DNA from 3 places in the Bradyrhizobium sp. USDA 376 genome. Region 3 is predicted to be linked to each of the others. Evidence: predicted binding sites of a transcription regulator. Region 3 holds the regulator's gene; each other region holds the start of a gene.
The links. The regulator HrcA, encoded in region 3, represses chaperone genes, less so after heat shock. The targets are predictions, from matches to a motif close to GTTAGCACTCNCNNNNNGNGAGTGCTAAC.
Positions count from the first base shown of each region.

Region 1: a site for HrcA is predicted at 3,931-3,959, ahead of ACVJ19_RS35750 (co-chaperone GroES). Genes of this name have one in related genera too.
Region 2: a site for HrcA is predicted at 2,295-2,323, ahead of ACVJ19_RS07000 (co-chaperone GroES). Genes of this name have one in related genera too.

Region 1 is NZ_JBSSGN010000001.1:7,589,140-7,595,773, reverse strand. It holds gene ltrA (group II intron reverse transcriptase/maturase) at 1-1,361, opposite strand, end outside; gene groL (chaperonin GroEL) at 1,888-3,528, opposite strand; gene ACVJ19_RS35750 (co-chaperone GroES) at 3,574-3,888, opposite strand; gene ACVJ19_RS35745 (usg protein) at 4,288-4,575, shown strand; gene ACVJ19_RS35740 (O-linked N-acetylglucosamine transferase, SPINDLY family protein) at 4,731-6,634, opposite strand, start outside.
Region 2 is NZ_JBSSGN010000001.1:1,500,636-1,507,269, forward strand. It holds gene ACVJ19_RS06985 (L,D-transpeptidase family protein) at 1-299, opposite strand, end outside; gene ACVJ19_RS06990 (protein phosphatase CheZ) at 616-1,401, shown strand; gene ACVJ19_RS06995 (hypothetical protein) at 1,578-2,099, opposite strand; gene ACVJ19_RS07000 (co-chaperone GroES) at 2,415-2,711, shown strand; gene groL (chaperonin GroEL) at 2,830-4,461, shown strand; gene ACVJ19_RS07010 (hypothetical protein) at 4,662-5,873, shown strand; gene ACVJ19_RS07015 (META domain-containing protein) at 6,035-6,433, opposite strand; gene ACVJ19_RS07020 (L-lactate permease) at 6,572-6,634, opposite strand, start outside.
Region 3 is NZ_JBSSGN010000001.1:2,827,324-2,833,957, reverse strand. It holds gene ACVJ19_RS13350 (hypothetical protein) at 1-572, shown strand, start outside; gene pncA (bifunctional nicotinamidase/pyrazinamidase) at 844-1,566, shown strand; gene grpE (nucleotide exchange factor GrpE) at 1,715-2,335, opposite strand; gene hrcA (heat-inducible transcriptional repressor HrcA) at 2,432-3,520, opposite strand; gene rph (ribonuclease PH) at 3,689-4,402, shown strand; gene rdgB (RdgB/HAM1 family non-canonical purine NTP pyrophosphatase) at 4,414-5,049, shown strand; gene hemW (radical SAM family heme chaperone HemW) at 5,066-6,250, shown strand; gene ACVJ19_RS13315 (penicillin-binding protein activator) at 6,415-6,634, opposite strand, start outside.

The DNA.
Region 1 (6,634 bases), 4.8 Mb from region 3:
GCCGCGACGGAAGCCAAGCCGAGTGAGGCAAAGAAGCCGTTTGGCAGAGCAATGGTGAGCGCGGGGCTGTTCGCGAGCCGCCAAGGGCCACGTGGGCTGCCGGCGGTTTGCGCCGCCAGATCCCGGCCGACGCCGCGGCGTCGCAACTCGGCAAAGCGAGCGGGTCCATACTTCCATTGCTTCCAGGCAACGGCGCGCAACCGTCGCCTGATCCACTGGTCAAGCACGCGCAACACCGACGGGGTTTGACAGAAGCCGAAGTAGCCGTGCCACCCAATCAGGTAGGTCGACAGTTCTTTGGCGATCTGCACGAGGCATCGACCACGCGTGCGTCGCGTGAGCTCCCGAACCTTCGCCTTGAAGCGGGCGAGTGCCTGCGGCGCGATGCGCCGCCGCGGTTCTTGCCCGCCGGTGAAGCTGAAGCCCAGGAACTTGCGAACACTCGGTTTGGCAACCGCGCTCTTCGCTTTGTTGATCTTGAGCTTGAGGCGCTTTTCGAGGAACCTCTCGACGCCAGCCAGCACCCGTTCGCCCGCCCGCTGACTGCGCACGTAGATGTTGCAGTCGTCGGCGTAACGCACGAAGCGGTGGCCGCGCTTCTCCAGTTCCTTGTCCAGCACATCCAGCATCAGGTTCGACAACAGCGGCGAGAGCGGACCGCCCTGCGGCGTGCCCTCTTCCGTCGGACTGACCAGCCCTCCTTCCAACACACCCGCATTCAGGAAGGCGCGGATGAGCTTCAGGATGCGCTTGTCAGCAACCCGCTTGGCAACCAGTCCCATCAGGATGTCGTGGTTGACCCGGTCAAAGAACTTCTCCAGGTCGATGTCCACCACGATGCTGTGGCCGGCCGCAATGTACGCCTGCGCCCGTTCCACCGCCCGATGTGCCGAGCGCCCCGGCCGAAAGCCGAAGCTCGTCTCGGCGAACGTCCTATCCCAATCCGCCTGCAGCACCTGCATCACCGCCTGCTGGATCAAGCGGTCGAGCACCGTCGGAATGCCGAGCGGCCGCAGGCCGCCCGACGCCTTCGGTATCTCCACCCGCCGCACCGGCTGTGGCTTGTAGGTGCCGTCAAGCAACTGGGCTCGGATCGCAGGCCAGTGCTCCTTCAGGTGGGCTGACAGCTCGCCGACGGTCATCCCGTCGACGCCCGCCGCGCCCTTGTTGCGCTTTACTTGCGCCAACGCTGCCTTCAGATTCTCACTCTCGACAACGTCTTCCATCGACGGTCCTGCGACCGCCGGGCGTTCGAGACAGACTTCCGCCGCACGCGCTTCAGGCTCTCGGGCGCCGGCGCTTCGGGCTTCACCCTCCGCTCCGGGGCTCAAGTTCAGCTCGACCTGATTCTTCTGCCGCATGGCTCGCACGAGATCGCCGCTCTACTGACCACTTCCACCGTTCAGGCCTTCAGCGGCGCGCTGCCGCCTACTGCGCCCTCGGCTGACTTCTGCGCTGCGGTCAGGCCGTCTTGCGACGGTCTCAGTCTCGTTGCCGAGACACAGCGCAGACCTCCCGAGGTAAGACCGACCGCCTTCACCGCACGCCCGCCGAATTTACCACCCCGACCTTTGATGACCTTGGACTTCGCGATCAATTGCTCGCTCGTCCGGCCGGGTAGGCCTCGTTATCCGGTGTTTGTCCATCGGGCCGCGGCTTTGCTCCACGCTTTCTTCAGACCCCACCTCACGATGACGCCCTTGCGCTTCGCTAATCCTTCGCCGCCATCAGGCTGGATAGAGGACTTCCACCTCCAAGCTGTCGCTCATACTCGGCACACAACAAAAACCCCGGCATCGCTGCCGGGGTTTCGTAGTCGTTGAACGAGATCCCGGATCTGCGGTGCACCGCTTTGCGCTGCACCGCGTCCGGGACGACTTCGTCGCCTTAGAAGTCCATGCCGCCCATGCCGCCGCCCGGGGGCATCGCCGGACCGGCGCCGCCCTTCTTGGGCAGCTCGGCGACCATGGCTTCCGTGGTGATCAGGAGCGCGGCCACCGAGGCTGCGTTCTGGATCGCGGTGCGGACCACCTTGGTCGGGTCGATGATGCCCTTCTTGACGAGGTCGGCATATTCGCCGGTCTGGGAGTCGAAGCCGTAATTGTAGGCCTTGTTCTCCAGGATCTTGCCGACGATCACCGAGCCGTCTTCACCGGCGTTGATCGCGATCTGGCGAGCGGGAGCCGACAGCGCCTTGCGCACGATCTCGACGCCGGTCTTCTGGTCGTCGTTCTTGGTGCGCAGGCCCTTGAGCTGCTCGGAAGCACGGAGCAGGGCGACGCCGCCGCCCGGGACGATGCCTTCCTCGACAGCCGCGCGGGTCGCATGCATCGCGTCATCAACGCGATCCTTGCGCTCCTTCACCTCGACCTCGGTCGCGCCGCCGACGCGGATCACCGCGACGCCGCCCGCGAGCTTGGCGAGACGCTCCTGGAGCTTCTCACGGTCGTAGTCCGAGGTGGTCTCCTCGATCTGCGCCTTGATCTGGGCCACGCGCGCCTCGATGTCGGCCTTCTTGCCGGCGCCGTTGACGATCGTGGTGTTCTCCTTGTCGATCATCACCTTCTTGGCGCGACCGAGCATGTTGAGCGTGACGTTCTCGAGCTTGATGCCGAGATCTTCCGAGATCGCCTGGCCACCGGTCAGGATCGCGATGTCCTGCAGCATGGCCTTGCGGCGATCGCCGAAGCCCGGAGCCTTGACGGCCGCGACCTTCAGGCCGCCGCGCAGGCGGTTCACGACGAGGGTCGCGAGGGCTTCGCCTTCGACGTCCTCGGCGACGATGACCAGCGGCTTGCCGGTCTGCACCACGGCCTCGAGCAGCGGCAGCAGCTCGTTCAGCGAGGAGAGCTTCTTCTCGTTGATGAGGATGTAGGCGTCGTCCATCTCAACGCGCATCTTGTCGGCGTTGGTGACGAAGTAGGGCGAGATGTAGCCGCGGTCGAACTGCATGCCCTCGACGACGTCGAGCTCTGTCTCGAGCGACTTGGCTTCCTCGACGGTGATGACACCCTCGTTGCCGACCTTCTTCATGGCGTCGGAGAGGAACTTGCCGATCTCGGCGTCGCCGTTGGCCGAGATGGTGCCGACCTGGGCGATCTCCTCGTTCGAGGTGACCTTCTTGGAGTTCTTCTGCAGGTCCGCAACGACGGCCTCGACCGCGAGGTCGATACCGCGCTTGAGGTCCATCGGGTTCATGCCGGCGGCAACCGACTTGGCGCCTTCCTTCACGATCGCGGCCGCGAGCACGGTCGCGGTGGTGGTGCCGTCGCCGGCCGCGTCAGCGGACTTGGAGGCGACTTCGCGCACCATCTGGGCGCCCATGTTCTCGAACTTGTCCTCGAGCTCGATCTCCTTGGCGACGGTGACGCCGTCCTTGGTGATGCGGGGAGCGCCGAACGACTTGTCGAGCACGACGTTGCGGCCCTTCGGACCGAGCGTGACCTTCACCGCATTGGCGAGGATGTCGACGCCGCGCAGCATCTTGTCGCGCGCTTCAACCGAGAATTTGACTTCTTTGGCTGCCATCTGGAATTTTCCTTGAGATGTTTGACTGGAGGGAGAGAGGGGCTCTTAGGCCGCCTTCTTCTTGGAAGCGGGGACGTCGAGGACGCCCATGATGTCGCTTTCCTTCATGATCAAGAGATCGACGCCGTCGATCTTGACCTCGGTGCCGGACCACTTGCCGAACAGCACGCGGTCGCCGACCTGCAGGTCGATCGGGATCAGCTTGCCGGCTTCGTCGCGGCCGCCAGGGCCAACGGCGACGACTTCACCCTGGGAGGGCTTTTCCTTGGCAGTGTCGGGAATGATGATGCCGCCAGCGGTCTTCTCTTCTGCGTCGATGCGCTTGACCACGACGCGGTCGTGAAGCGGACGGAATTTCATGCAGTCCTCCTAAGTAGTTGCACGATATGGGAATTTTTTGGCGTTAGCAGTCTGTGCCCGCGAGTGCTAGCACGAGCGAGGTTGAAATAGGACAGGAATTTTGCGGGGGCAAGGGCTTCTAGCAGAAAAATCAGCACCCGGAAGCCTGGACTGCCAGAATCTCTTTTCCATCGTTAACCAGCCTCGGAGGCCTCTTCGAGGCCCCCTGGGGGACCGTATTAGCACGGGGGCATGTCTGCTGCTAACGCATTGAATTTCAACAGCTTGTTAAACTTTTGGGCTTGAGATGGGTTGTCAGTTTGCGTCACATTTCTCTCATGTGAGCGCATCGTTTCCGGGTGGCTCCCGGGGCACGGATCAAGCCACCCCCTGTATGCGCTCCTGCAAAGGAGGTTTGGCATGGGACTGCGCGTTGGGGGCGTTTCCGAGGACTTCCGGAAACAGATGCTGGGCTACGGGCTGACGACGGCACAAATTCTCTACCGGATGCCGGATCATCCCTCGCTGCTCCAGACCTATGTCTGGCAGAACTACGACATGTTTCCGAAATTCCCGGCGCTGACCGACTTCCTGGCCTTCTGGCAGGAGAAGCTCGACGGTCCGCTCCATTCCGTCACCGTGGCGCATTCCAAGCTGATCAAGCCGGCCGAGTTGCGCGCCATCGACGGCGTGTTCCGGCTGCATTGAGGGCGAGCACCGGTCTCGTAGGGTGGGCAAAGGCGCGGCTTGCGCGCCGTGCCCACCATCTCTCCGCGATCGCATCCGGCATGGTGGGCACGCTTCCGCCTTCGCTCTTCGAGCTACGGCGGACAAGTCGCTTTGCTCACCCTACAAACACGCGATCAGACGCCGCCGCTGCAATAGCGCTTCCACATCGCGCGATAGGCCTCGTCCACCGCTTGCGCGTAGGCGACCGGGTTGCAGGCGGCCGCAGCCCTGACCTGTCCAGGCAGTTCGCGGCGCAACTTGTCGAGATCACCGAGCTCAGCCGCGCGGTTCACCGCGATGTCGACATAGGCCTCCTCGCTATCCGTAACCCAGTCCGGCAGGCCAAGCGCGGAGAGGATGGACCCGGCCGCACGGCTGGGCAGACTGTTCCCGAGCTTCGCCACCACGGGGACGCCCATCTGCAAGGCCTCCAATGTGCTGACGCCGCCATTCTGCGGGAACGGGTCGAGGGCAATATCGACGCGATTGAACGCCGCCAGATGATCGACGCGCAAGGTGGTTCCGAGCAGATCGACGCGTTCGGCCGGCACGCCGCAAGTTGCAAGCCGTGCCAGCAGATTGTCGCGGACCAGTTGATCGTCCAGCGCAACATCCTTGATCAGCAGTCGTGACCCCGGCACCCGCTCGAGAATCCTGGACCAGGCTTGCGCGGCCTGGTCCGAAATCTTGCTGATGCGGTTGAAGACACCGAAGGTGACGAAGCCGTTCGAGATCGCCGGCGTCGACGCCCGCGCAAGCTCGATCGGCAGCGGCTCCAGCGTCACAAAGCACGGCAGATCGACGACGGTCTCCGCAAACAGATGCCGGACCGCGGGAGGAATCGCGACCGGGTCCGAGAACAGATAATCGATCGTCGGCAGCCCGGTGCCGGTGCCGTGACCCCAGCCATGGGCCTGGATCGGCGCCGGCTTGCGCGCAAACACGCTGAGGCGGTTTCCCTTGGTATGGCCGGACAGATCGATCAGGATATCGACGCCATCGGCGCGGATCTCGGCGGCGAGGCGATCGTCGCTCCATTGCGAGGCGTCGCGCCAGCGATCGGCGATCTTGCGAAATTCGTCGGTCGCCGCATCCACTTTCGACGAACAGGAGTAGCACACGACCTCAAACTGTGCCCGGTCATGGTATTGCAGGACCGGCTTGAATATGAACGCGGCCGAATGCGCGTTGAAGTCCGACGAGACATAGCCAAGCACCAGAGGGCGATCCGGATCGCGGCTGTTGTCGTGCGGCCTCGCCGATTCTGAAGCGAACGTCGCGCCGATCCGCTCCCACCATACCTGCCGCGCTTCCTGATGCTGCTCGACGCTGGCATCGGCCACGAAGTCGAGCGTGAATATCTTGTTGGAGATCGCGCTCGGGAAGTCAGGCTCGATCTCGAGGGCTCTGTCGTAACTGGCCAGAGCTTCGTCGACCCGGCCAAGTCCGGAGAGACAAATGCCCCGTACCAGGTGAGCTTGAACGGCTTCGGGATCGACCGCGATCGCTTTCTCGCTATCGTGCAATGCTTCGGCCACTCGCTGGATCTGGAGCCAGACACTGGCGCGCCCGAGCCACCCGTTCATGTCGTCAGGCGCCAGGGCGATTGCCTGATTGCAATCCGCCATGGCTTCGTCAAATCGCAGAAGTTCCTGCAATGCGATGGCGCGGTTCGCCAGCGCCGAGGCATAGTCGGGCTTGATCGACAGCGCGCGGTTCAGGCTTGCGATGGCCTCGTCATAATTGCGCAGACGGCAGAGCACCCAACCCCGGCCGTTGTGGGCTTCGGCAAGGTTTCCGTCGATTGCGAGCGCCTTGTCGTAGCACTCGAGCGCTTGCTGAAGATCGAGGGTTACGCTCGCGTTGCCGAGATTGGACAGGGCTACGGCGTAGTTGGGGCGCAAGGCGAGGGCCCTTCGATAGCTCTCGCAAGCCTCATCGTGACGTCGCAGCTTGTTCAGCGCGATGCCTCGGCTCATGTGAGCGTCGGCAGATTGCGGATCCACGGCAACCGCCCGGCTCAGCAGAATTTCGGCTT
Region 2 (6,634 bases), 1.3 Mb from region 3:
GGCTCGCCCATCGGCGGCAGGCGGCGCGGGTCGTAATAGCCCGGCTGCTGCTGATACACCGGCCGCTCGGGCGCATAGGCCGGACCGCGGCCCGGACCATCGCCGAACAGGAACTCGATGAAGCCGCCGCCCATGTTTGCATTGGAGGCGACGCGTACCGGCGCCGGCGGCACGCGCGGCTGATAGAGCACCGCCGGCGGATCGTTCGGCACCGTGTTGTCGAAGGCGGCGGCGCGATCCGCGCCGGCAATGAAGGTGCAAGCGCTGCCGAGCAGCGCAACAGACATTTTCTTGAACATCGACGTACTCTGTACTGTTTCGTCTAGATCACATGCGTCGTCCAGGGCCGGTGGCTGATCCGCGCCCGCGACGTGGTCAATAAAAAGCAAAAGCCGTTTTGTTTGGTAAACAGAAGCGGCGTTTCGATTCACCACGTCGCGAGCGGGCCTGCAATTTGGCGATCAGCGTTTATTTTCGATGAACGCCGCGCGACCATGGTTAATCGCTCCTTTGCGCGCCGTCGCGCGCAGCCGCAACGACAGTTCCTGCTGTGAACTTCGTGTTAAATCGCTTCTGCCTACAAAGACGCGTGAGTGAGGTGGGGGGAGTGTCCTGATGGCTGTTCACCGCAAGCGTTTTCGTGTCGAGGATATCGCCGGTGGCGAGATGCCCATTCTAGACGTAACTGAAGAGGCAGGGCCGATGCACAGCGAGATCATGGCCGAGCTGCGCGCGATCCGCGCCCAGATGGCGAAGGGCATCACGGCTGCCCCGCTGTCCGGCAGCGCCGCGATGGCGGCGATCGACGCGTCGACGGCGCATGAGCTGTCCGAAGCGCGCACCATGCTCGAGACCTACCGCGCGCAGATCGAGCAGTGCGAGAAGCTGAAGGTCGAGCTCGACCTCATCCACGACGCCATCGATCGCACCAAGCGCGAGATCGCGACCCTGCACGGCAAGAGCTTCGACGGCGGCGAGATGGCCAAGGTCAATGGCGAGCTCGGCGCGGTGGTCGGCGGCACCGAGCAGGCGACCCAGCAGATCCTCGAAGCCGCTGAATCGATCGACCAGGCAGCCAGCGCGATGTCCAAGGTGGACTCGGCCGATCAGCAGAAGCGGCTCGCCGACGACATCCAGGAACGCGTCATCTCGATCTTCGAAGCCTGCAACTTCCAGGACCTGACCGGCCAGCGCATCAGCAAGGTCATGACCACGATGAAGTTCATCGAGCAGCACATCAATGCGATGATGGAAATCTGGGGCGGCGTCGACGCGATCAAGGCCCATGTGCCGGCACCGGTCGATCAGCGCAGCGACGACGAGAAGCTCCTCAACGGCCCCAAGCTCGCCGGCGACGTCGGCCACGCCTCGCAGGACGACATCGACGCGCTGTTCGACTGAGCGCGAGAGATAGGGACAAAGCAAAACGCCGGCCCTTGGGGCCGGCGTTTTTGTTTTCCCAGGTTGTCATTCCGGGGCGGCCCGCAGGACCGAACCCGGAATCTCGAGATTCTCAGGTGCGCAAGTGCGCACCATAGTTCACGCTTCGCGTGCCCCGGAATGACAAAAGAGAAAAATCACGCCCTTGGCGCGCAGCGGACGTAGACCATGTTGCCGTAGCGGGTGGCGGCGTCCTTGTCGATGAAGCGGGTGATCAGGACGCGGCCGTCGAAGGAGACGATCTCGCGATCCTGGTCGCCGGGCGTGGGGCCGGCCGGGCCGATATAGTTCTTGCCGCTGGGCGAGCCCTTCAGCCGCAGCTCCTGCGGCGTCGCCTGGTCGGCCAGATGCATGATCACGCCGCCGGAGGAGCCGGCGGTGATCACGTAGGGATTCTTGCACTGGGACCTCGCCGCGGCCTCGGTGCGGGCACGATCGGCCGGGTTCTGGAACGAGGCGAGACCCCAGCGGCCGACGATCTCGTCGGAACGGATGGTCGCTGGCATTTCCGGACCGGTGCCGGGCTCCGCCTCCGGCGGCGGGGCCGACGAAGAGAAGGACGGCAGGCTCATGCCGCCGCCGCAGGCGCCAAGCAGCAGCGCCAGGCAAGAGGCAGCCGCCAGGTTGGCGACCGTGCGCGCGTGAGCTGAAATGATCATGGCATTCCCCCGAACAAGACCATGGCCGCACCCCTCCCGCAGCCAAGCGCAAAACCGCTGCCGGAGCAATGACGTCGTTTGACACGCCGGCGCCCCGAACAAGTTTCCAATGCCACCATCCTATATCCGCCTCACCAATCGCTTAACCACCTTTGCTTGACAGGATCGCGGCCAAGCCATATTCCCGGGCGCACTATTAGCACTCGGAAAGCCCGATTGCTAAGCGCGCCGTTCGATCCTCGGGACGAGGGGGAACGGAAGCGCCGCCCCACCCACTTCCACTACTTCCGAAGCGAGCCTCCAAAGGGAAACGTCATGGCTAAATCCAAATTTCGTCCGCTGCATGACCGTGTCGTGGTCAAACGTATCGACGCCGAGGAAAAGTCCAAGGGCGGCATCATCATTCCGGACACAGCCAAGGAAAAGCCGTCCCAGGGCGAGATTGTCGCCGTCGGCCCGGGCGGCCGCGACGAGACCGGCAAGCTGATTCCGATCGACCTCAAGGTCGGCGACCGCGTGCTGTTCGGCAAGTGGTCGGGCACCGAGGTTAAGATCGACAACGAAGAGCTCCTGATCATGAAGGAGTCGGACATCATGGGCGTTCTGGCCTAAGGCCATCCGCCTGAACGGCCGCTGAATGTCATGCCCGGATCGCGCGATCCGGGCATCCATCATTCCGCCGGCCATACCCCGAAACAAGACACAACACGAAACACGAGGGATTGCAGAAATGGCTGCCAAAGACGTCAAGTTTTCCGGAGAGGCGCGCGAACGCATGCTGCGCGGCGTCGACATTCTCGCCAACGCCGTCAAGGTGACGCTCGGCCCGAAGGGCCGCAACGTCGTCATCGAGAAGAGCTTCGGCGCACCCCGCATCACCAAGGACGGCGTCACCGTCGCCAAGGAGATCGAGCTCGAGGACAAGTTCGAGAACATGGGCGCCCAGATGGTGCGTGAGGTCGCCTCCAAGACCAACGACCTCGCCGGCGACGGCACCACCACCGCCACCGTGCTGGCCCAGGCCATCGTGCGCGAAGGCGCCAAGGCGGTTGCCGCCGGCATGAACCCGATGGACCTCAAGCGCGGCATCGACACCGCGGTTGCCGCCGTCATCAAGGACATCGAGAAACGCGCGAAGCCGGTCGCCGCCTCCTCCGAGGTCGCCCAGGTCGGCACCATCTCGGCCAACGGCGATGCCGCCATCGGCAAGATGATCGCGCAGGCGATGCAGAAGGTCGGCAACGAGGGCGTCATCACCGTCGAGGAGAACAAGTCGCTCGACACCGAGGTGGACATCGTCGAGGGCATGAAGTTCGACCGCGGCTATCTCAGCCCCTACTTCGTCACCAACGCCGAGAAGATGACCGCCGAGCTCGAGGACGCCTACATCCTCCTGCACGAGAAGAAGCTGTCGGGCCTGCAGGCCATGCTGCCGGTGCTCGAAGCCGTGGTGCAGTCGGGCAAGCCGCTCGTCATCATCGCCGAGGACGTCGAGGGCGAGGCGCTCGCCACCCTGGTCGTCAACCGCCTGCGCGGCGGCCTCAAGGTTGCCGCCGTCAAGGCGCCGGGCTTCGGTGACCGCCGCAAGGCCATGCTCGAGGACATCGCGATCCTCACCGGCGGCCAGCTGATCTCCGAGGAGCTCGGCATCAAGCTCGAGAACGTCACGGTGAAGATGCTCGGCCGCGCCAAGAAGGTGGTGATCGACAAGGAGAACACCACGATCGTCAACGGCGCCGGCAAGAAGCCCGATATCGAGGCCCGCGTCGGCCAGATCAAGGCGCAGATCGAGGAGACCACCTCCGACTACGACCGCGAGAAGCTGCAGGAGCGCCTCGCCAAGCTCGCCGGCGGCGTCGCGGTGATCCGCGTCGGCGGCGCCACCGAGATCGAGGTCAAGGAGAAGAAGGACCGCGTCGAGGACGCGCTCAACGCCACCCGCGCCGCGGTGCAGGAAGGCATCGTCCCCGGCGGCGGCGTCGCGCTGCTCCGCGCCAAGAAGGCGGTGGGCCGTCTGTCCAACGCCAATGACGACGTCCAGGCCGGCATCAACATCGTGCTGAAGGCGCTGGAAGCCCCGATCCGCCAGATCTCCGAGAACGCCGGCGTGGAAGGCTCGATCGTGGTCGGCAAGATCCTGGAGAACAAGTCCGAGACCTTCGGCTTCGACGCCCAGAACGAGGACTATGTCGACATGGTCGAGAAGGGCATCATCGACCCCGCCAAGGTGGTGCGCACCGCGCTGCAGGACGCCTCCTCCGTGGCCGGCCTCCTGGTGACCACCGAAGCCATGGTCGCCGAGCTGCCGAAGAAGGAAGCTCCGCCCGCCATGCCCGCAGGCGGCGGCATGGGCGGCTTCTAAGCCCTTCCTCATCTTACAGCATTGCGAAGGCCGCCTCCGGGCGGCCTTCTTTTTTGCCGACCCTGCCCCGCCGCTTTCCGATTCAACCGGCGGCCAAAACCCACTACGGTGGCGCCGATTCTGATTGTTTGGGCATGATCCTCTCGGAAAACCGCTTCACACTTTTCCGGATCATGCCCCACTGCCCGAGGATTTCGTCGATGCGCGCGCTCCTGGTTTGTTCGACTGCCCTTCTGGCGGCTCTGCTCGCCGTCTCGCCCGAAACCGCCTCCGCCCAGATGAAACTGTCGCCCAAGGCCACGGCGCCGGGCGGAACCGAGACGCGCTATTTCACCTCGATCGACGGGCTGATGGACGGCAATGCCGACGTGATCCTGAAGGAGACGCGGCAGGGCAAGACGGTGACGGCCGCCGTGCTCGACGTCTGTTACCCGGTCGCGAAGAACTCCGAGCGCAAGGACCGCTTCGTCGTCAATCTCCAGGTCGCCGGCCAGACGCTGACCGGCACGACGCAGAGCCTCGGCGAGAAGGCGCCCGTCAGCGTCAAGCTGCTGCGCAAGCAGAGCGGCGACACCTTCGAATTCCGCGGCCAGATCAGCATTGGCCAGGCCGTGACCGAGGTCACCTCGCCCGACAATTCCGATCTCAGCGAGAAGGAGTTTCAGGACAACCAGACCTCCGACGACGGCATCACGCCGCAGCCGAAGGATTTCACCGACGTCTCGCCGGAGGCGATCGCGGTGAAGGTGAAGCTGGACGCGGCGACCGAGTTCCTGAAGAGCCTGAAGGGCCAGGCGGTCGAGGTGACGCTGTCGAGCCTCAATGTCGGCTGCGATGCGCTGCGCGCCGGCGAGCAGACCATCAACATGTCGGTCGACCCGGAGCGCGCGGCCGCGCTGCTGGCAAAATTCAAGACGATGCCGGGCGTCACCGCGGCAGGCTGGACCGCGGGCATGACCGAGATGGACCGCACCATCCGTTTCCCCGCCGCCGACTGGCGCGACGGCGACAAGATCAACCGCGACAAGCTCGCAACCGCAGTTGCGGGCGTGCTGAGCAAGTCGCTCGCGGCAAAGCCGGTGTCGCAAAGCTTCAACCCGGCGACCGGCAAGCTCAAGCTGGTGTTCAAGCGGCCGAACCAGGATCATCCGGCGCTCGAGCTCACCGACACGATCGAGGTCGCAGGGCTCCTCTCGCCCGACAAGCCCGGCACCACCGACAAGCTGATGCTGTGGATCGGCAGCCCCGCGACCACGACCAGCGATGAGAGCAGCGGCGCCAAGCTCAACCTCTCGGACGAAGCTTCGGCCGACGAGGAAGGCGATCAGCCCGACGACAACGGCTCGGTCGAGGCGCTTGTCAAGGAACTGAAAGGCCAGCGCTGGGACGCCGACAAGTCGGTGTGGAAGTGACGCGCTGAACTATCGTGCCCCGGACGCAGCGCAGATGTGCTGCAGAGCCGGGGCCCAGAGGCGCCATGCAAAGTCGCGGATAGGAAACTGGGTCCCGGCTCTGCGGCGCATCGCTTCCGCGACGCGCCTTGTCCGGGACACGAGAGCAACGTTCGCGAGACCTAATTCCCGTTCACGCGGAAGCGCAGCGGCTTGGGGCCGATCAGCGTCAGCACGTCGCCCTGGCGTTTCCAGGTCTCGACGCTGCCGAGCGCTGCGACCAACTCGTCGTCGGCCTGGGCCTTTGCTTGCGGACAGGACCGGTCCTGGATCTGGCCGGGGACGAAGATCACGGTGTTGCCGGCGACCGAGAACTGGCCCTTGCCGCCCTTGCACCAGAGCTCGAGCACGACCTCGCCATTGTCGCCGATCTCGATGTTCGGAATCCGTTTCGAGCCGGCTTGCGGCAGCGCCTCCAGCGTCATCTCGGTGCCGAAAGGAAAACCGTCCTCGGCGCGCGCGAGCGTGGACATCGCCAGCATTGCAACCGCCGCGCACACCATCTGCCTGAGCGAAACCATGAAACCTCTCGACCGACCTGATTTGCCGCACCTTCTATAAGACGGCGGCGCCCTTGAGAAGGTTCGCCTGCGCACGATGCAAAAATCCCCGCGGGGATGAAGCCCCGCGGGGATTTGATCGAAGCCGGGCGTGGCCTGCTACTTCAGCACCATCGCCGTGAACGGCCAGACATAGGCCTGCAACGTCACGAGCACACCGAC
Region 3 (6,634 bases):
TCTCCGGCTATGTCGCGGTGCAGATCCCGGAGAACGCGACCAAGATCTACACCGACGAGGCGGTGCGCCAGATGTTTGCGAGCGCCACGACCCGCAAGCAGGTCTCGGCCGAAGAGCAGATCGCGCTGATGCCGTTCAAGATCACCGATCTCGCCGACTTCAAGGACATCCGCACGCTGGCGCCGGGCTCCAGCATCATCCTGGCCGACGGCAACGAGAGCGCAGGCTATGAGTCGAAGCCGTTCATGATCCTGGGCCTGATCGGCGCCACCCCGCAGCAGGCCGACGATCGCGCCCGCTTCGCCCAGGAGGCCGCGCTCCAGATCCCCGGCGTGCGCGAATCCCGCGTCACCATGTCGGAGCCGATCCGCATCAACGGCCAGCAGGGTTTTGAGACCCGGATCGACGGCGTCAGCGGCAAGGACAAGACGCCGGTGACCGTGGTGCAGTGGATCCGCTTCTCGAGCGGCGGCGCCTCGCTGCGCATCATCGCCAGCGCCCCGCGCGACCAGTGGCAAGCCGCCTTCACCCGCTTCCGCGCCGTGCGCGACGGGATCCAGCCGAAGGGGTAAGCGCATCCACGCACGAGATGCGCTCCCTCCCCCGCTTGCGGGGGAGGGTTGGGGAGAGGGTCTCTCCGCAAGCGAGAACCCCCAAGAGGAGAAAGCCCTCACCCGCCGCGCTCTGCGAGCGCAGCGACCTCTCCCGCAGGCGGGAGAGGTGCACCGAGCACGCCGCGAGAGCCCAACCCCTCGCCAATACCGGCTGCATTTTCGGGCTTCTGTTCGTATACGAACGGAACTAGGCTTCCCCGGTTGGATCATCCTGGAGGGGAGACGAACGATGCTGGATCGGCGACAGGTCTTGGCAATGCTTGGGACGACGGCGCTCGCGACGCTGGCGCCAACCACGCTGCTTGCGGCGGCATCGATCAAGCCGGACGATGCATCCGTGCTGCTCGTGATCGACGTGCAGAACTGCTTCCTGCCCGGCGGCAGTCTCGCGGTGAAGGAAGGCGAGCAGGTGGTGCCGGTCATCAACAAGATGGCGAAGGCGTTTGCGAACGTGGTGATGACGCAGGACTGGCACACGCCCGGCCACGTTTCGTTTGCGTCGGTCCACGCCGGCAAGAAGCCGTTCGAGACCATCGACCTGCCTTACGGCAAGCAGGTGCTGTGGCCGGATCATTGCGTGCAGGGCACCGATGGCGCGGCGCTGTCGAAGGACCTGTCGATCCCGCACGCCGAGCTCATCATCCGCAAGGGTTTTCACAAGGACGTCGACAGCTACTCAGCCTTCCTCGAAGCCGACGGCAAGACCTCGACCGGGCTCGCCGGCTATCTGAAGGGCCGCAAGATCAAGCGCGTCTTCGTCGCTGGCCTGGCGACAGATTTCTGCGTCGCCTGGACCGCGCTCGACGCACGCAAGGCAGGCTTCGAAGTCTATGTGGTGGAAGACGCCTGCCGCGGCATCGACACCCAGGGCTCGCTGGCAAAGGCCTGGGCCGACATGGCCAAGGCCGGCGTGAAGCGGATTCAGTCGAGCGATATCGCGGTGAGCGCGTAAGCAGCGCGCAACACTGCAAGACCCTCATCCTGAGGAGCGCGCTTCTTCGCGCGCGTCTCGAAGGATGAAGGCCGAGCTGCCAGAGCCGGGCCTGCATGGTTCGAGACGCCGCGCAAGGGCGCGGCTCCTCACCATGAGGGTCTGAGACTCAGTTTGCCGCGCCGCTCTGCTCGTTGTTGTTGTTCGCCGCGGGCGCGGCCTTCGCGCCGCCCTTGGCGACACCAACCAGGGCCGGACGCAGCACGCGGTCGCCGATGGTGTAGCCGGCCTGCATGATCTGCACCACGGTGCCCGACGGCACCGACGCATCAGGCACTTCGTACATCGCCTGGTGGAAGTTCGGGTCGAACTTCTGGCCCAGCGGATCGAGCTTCTTCACGCCGTGCTTTTCCAGCGCATTGAGCAGCGCGCGCTCGGTGAGCTCGACGCCCTCGATCAGCGAGATCAGGCCGGGATCGGCCGCGGCACGCGCTTCGGCCGGAACGGCATCGAGCGCACGCTGGAGATTGTCGGCGATGTCGAGCACGTCGCGGGCAAAGCCGGTGATGCCGTAGAGGCGGGCGTCAGCGACCTCCTTGGTGGTGCGCTTGCGCAGATTCTCCATCTCGGCCAGCGTCCGCAGCATGCGGTCGCGCGCCTCGGCGGCTTCCTTCTGCAACATTTCGACCGAGCCGGGCTCGGGATCGTCGGGCATGATGTAGGGTTTTGACACCACGGGCTCGCCGGTCGCTGCAGTCGTGTCTTCGGGTTGCCGGTCTTGATCGGTCATCGGCTCTAATCTCGAACTCGTTTCCAGGGATTGTTGGCCCGGATATCGTGCCTAAGCTCACGAAAATCAAGCGCCCGTGATCGGCGCAAATGCCGGTCAGCCCCCCAGCAGGCGGCTGACGATACGGGCGGCATAGTCCACGGTCGGGATCACGCGGGCATAATTCAGCCGTGTCGGCCCGATCACGCCGAGAACGCCGACGATGTGGCCGGCGGCATCCCGATAGGGCGAGATGATGGTGGAGGACCCCGACAGCGAGAACAGCTTGTTCTCGGAGCCGATGAAGATCCGCACGCCCTCGGCGGTTTCGGCGCGCCCCAAAAGGTCGATCACGCCGCGCTTGGTCTCGAGGTCGTCGAACAACAGGCGCACCCGCTCCAGATCCTCCAGCGCGTGCAGATCCTCCAGCAGGTTGGCGTGGCCGCGGACGATGAGCTGGCGGTCATCGTTTTCGCCGCCGGACCAGCTGGCGATGCCGGCGGAAATCACCTTCTGGGTCAGCTGATCGAGCTCCGCTCGGGCCTCCCCGAGCGCGGTTTCGAGCTCAAGCCGCGCCTCGGCCAGGGTCCGGCCGCGAATCCGGGCATTGAGGAAATTGCCGGCTTCGGTGATTGCGGACGATGGAACTCCCGGCGGCAGCGACAGCACGCGGTTTTCGACCTGGCCGTCCTCGCCGACCAGGATCACCAGCGCTTTTTCCGGTTCCAGGCGGACGAATTCGATGTGCTTGAGCCGCGCATTGGATTTCGGCGTCAAAACCACCGCCGCGGCGCGGGTCAGGCCGGACAGCCGCGTCAGCGCCTGGTCCAGCGCCGCCTCGACCGACTGGGCCTGGCCGACCGTGGCAAGCTGGCCCTGAATCGACTGCCGTTCGGCCTCGTTGAGATCGCCGACCTGCATCAGGGCGTCGACGAAGAAGCGCAGGCCGAGTTCCGTCGGCAGCCGGCCCGCCGAGGTGTGCGGGGCATAGATCAGGCCGAGCTGTTCCAGATCGGCCATGACGTTGCGGACCGAGGCCGGCGACAGCGGCATGGCGATCAGGCGGGAAATGTTGCGCGAGCCGACCGGCTCACCGGTCGCGAGATAGCTTTCGACAATTTGACGAAAGATGTCGCGGGAACGCTCGTTGAGCTGGGCGAGGCCTGCGCGCGGCGCGATCAGATGGATCGGATCGTGATGGGCCACAGACGGTAACTCCTCTCAGATACTGATAATTTGTCCATCCGGGACGGTTCTGACAAGCGTGGCGTTTGCGGGGTGGAAAACCGGGGGTGAAAAAGCCTTGCTGCTCACCCTCACCCCACCTACAAGCACCGCGAACAGCCTATTCCCGTGAGTTTTGGAGGATTTTCCATGCGGCCAAGCCGCCGTGCGCCCGACGAATTGCGCCCCGTGACGCTGGAGCGCGGCGTGGTCAAATATGCGGAAGGCTCGTGCCTGGTGAAGTTCGGCGACACCCACGTGCTGGTCACCGCCACGCTGGAAGACCGCCTGCCGCCATGGCTCAAGGGCCAGGGCCGCGGCTGGGTCACCGCCGAATACGGCATGCTGCCGCGCGCGACCTCCGAACGCACCCGCCGCGAGGCCTCCGCCGGCAAGCAGAGCGGCCGCACCGTCGAGATCCAGCGCCTGATCGGCCGCTCCTTGCGCACCATCGTCGATCTCGAAGCCCTCGGCGAGCGCCAGATCACGGTCGATTGCGACGTGCTCCAGGCCGACGGCGGCACCCGCACGGCCTCGATCACCGGCGCCTGGGTCGCGCTCGCCGATTGCATCAACTGGATGAAGGCGCGCAACATGATCAAGGCCAACGTGCTGCGCGACAACGTCGCCGCGATCTCCTGCGGCATTTACAACGGCACGCCGGTGCTCGATCTCGACTATGCCGAGGACTCAGAGGCCGAGACCGACGCCAATTTCGTCATGACCGGCGATGGTCGCATCATCGAGGTGCAGGGCACCGCGGAACGCGAGCCGTTCACGGAAACCGAGTTCCTGGCGCTGATGGCGCTGGCGCGCAAGGGCGTCGCGCGTCTCGTGGACTTGCAGAAACTGGCTGTGGCGTAGTCAATAGGCCCATGCACCGCCGAATCACCGGACAGCTCGTCATCGCCACCCACAATCCCGGCAAGCTCGCCGAGATGAAGGAACTGCTCGCGCCGTACGGGATCGAGGCGGTGTCGGCAGGTGCGCTCGGCCTGGACGAGCCCGAGGAAACCGGCAACGACTTCCGCAGCAATGCCGCGATCAAGGCGATCGCGGCGGCGAAGGCGACGAAGCTTCCGTCCTTCGCCGACGATTCCGGTATCGTCGTCGACGCGCTCGACGGCGCGCCGGGTATTTACAGCGCGCGCTGGGCCGGTCCAGCGAAGGATTTCAACGCGGCGATGGCCCAGATCGAGCGGCTGTTGCAGGAACGCGGTGCGGCCACACCTGCAAAGCGCACCGCGCATTTCGTCTCCGCGCTCTGCGTGGCCTGGCCCGACGATCATCTCGAAGAGGTCGAGGCGCGCGTCGACGGCACGCTGGTCTGGCCGCCGCGCGGCACCGCCGGCTTCGGCTACGACCCGATGTTCCTGCCCGATGGCCACAGCCGCACCTTCGGCGAGATGGAAAGCATCGAGAAGCATGGCCTGCCGCCGCTCGGCCTTGGCCTGTCGCACCGCGCCCGCGCCTTCGTGAAACTGGCGGAGATCTGCCTTGAGCCGCGCTAGAGCGTTTTCGAGCGAAGTGGATACCGGTTCGCGCAAGGAAAACGCGTCAAAACAAGAATCTGAAGCCTTTGGCGTCTACGTGCACTGGCCGTTCTGCCTGTCGAAGTGCCCCTATTGCGACTTCAACAGCCATGTCCGCCACGCCGCGATCGACGAGGCACGCTTTGCCTCCGCGTTCGCGCGCGAGATCGCAACGACCGCCGAGCGCGCACCCGGACGTGAAGTGACCTCGATCTTCCTCGGCGGCGGCACGCCGTCGCTGATGCAACCTTCAACCGTCGGCGCCGTGCTCGACGCCATCGGCAAGCACTGGACTGTCGCAGGCGACGTCGAGGTGACGTTGGAAGCGAACCCGACCAGCGTCGAGGCCACGCGCTTTGCCGGCTATCGCTCAGCCGGCGTCAACCGCGTCTCGCTCGGCGTGCAGGCGCTTGATGATGCGTCGCTGAAAGCGCTGGGACGGATGCACAGCGCGCGCGAAGCGCTCGATGCCGTCGCCATCGCGCGCCGCTCGTTCGACCGCTATTCGTTCGATCTGATCTACGCCCGCCCCGACCAGACGCCGGCGATGTGGGCCGATGAACTGCGGCACGCGATCGATGAAGCCGCCGAACATCTGTCGCTCTATCAATTGACGATCGAGGAAGGCACGCCGTTCTTCGGCCTGCACCAGGCCGGCAAATTGAAGACGCCGGACGAAGCGGTCGCGCGCGCGCTCTACGACGTCACGCAGGAGACCTGCGACAAGCTTGGGCTACCCGCCTACGAGATTTCCAACCACGCGCGACGCGGCGCCGAGTGCCGGCACAATCTGGTCTATTGGCGCGGCGACGAATATGCCGGCATCGGCCCCGGTGCGCATGGCCGCCTCGACATCGACGGCGTGCGTCATGCCACCGCCACCGAGAAGCGCCCCGAGGCCTGGCTGCTGCGCGTCGAGACCAACGGCCACGGCGTCGTCACCGACGATCTCCTCAACAGCGAGGAGCGCGCCGATGAATTCCTGCTGATGGGACTGCGTCTGGCCGAAGGCATCGACCCCGAGCGCTACACCGCCCTCTCCGGCCGCCCGCTCGACCCCGGCCGCATCGCGCTGCTGCGCGAAGAAGGCGCGATCACGGTCGATCCGACGGGACGTCTGCGCGTGACGAGCAGCGGATTCCCGGTGCTGGATGCGGTGGTCGCGGATCTGGCGGCCTGAGCTCTCTCCCCATCGTCGTCCTGGCGAAAGCCAGGACCCATTACCCCAGGGAGGAGTTTGGCGAAGACTCCCAATTATTCTTTGCCGGTACTCGCAACCGTAATCACTCGATAGATCACGCGGTATGGGTCCTGGCTTTCGCCAGGACGACGGCGGAGAAACAACTACGCCCCAAAACTCTTCGGCGAGCCCGCCACCGCAACGCCGCCGCCGGTCGTCACCTTCATCACCGCAAGGCCGCGCTCATTGGTACCGTCGGGGCGGAAGCGGAACAGGCCGTCGATGCCTGCGAAGCCGGAAGGATTGGTGAGCACATCGGAGGAGAAGCGCTGGCCGCCTTGCGTGCGCGCCAGCGCGGCGACGAGGGCGACCGCATCATAGGCG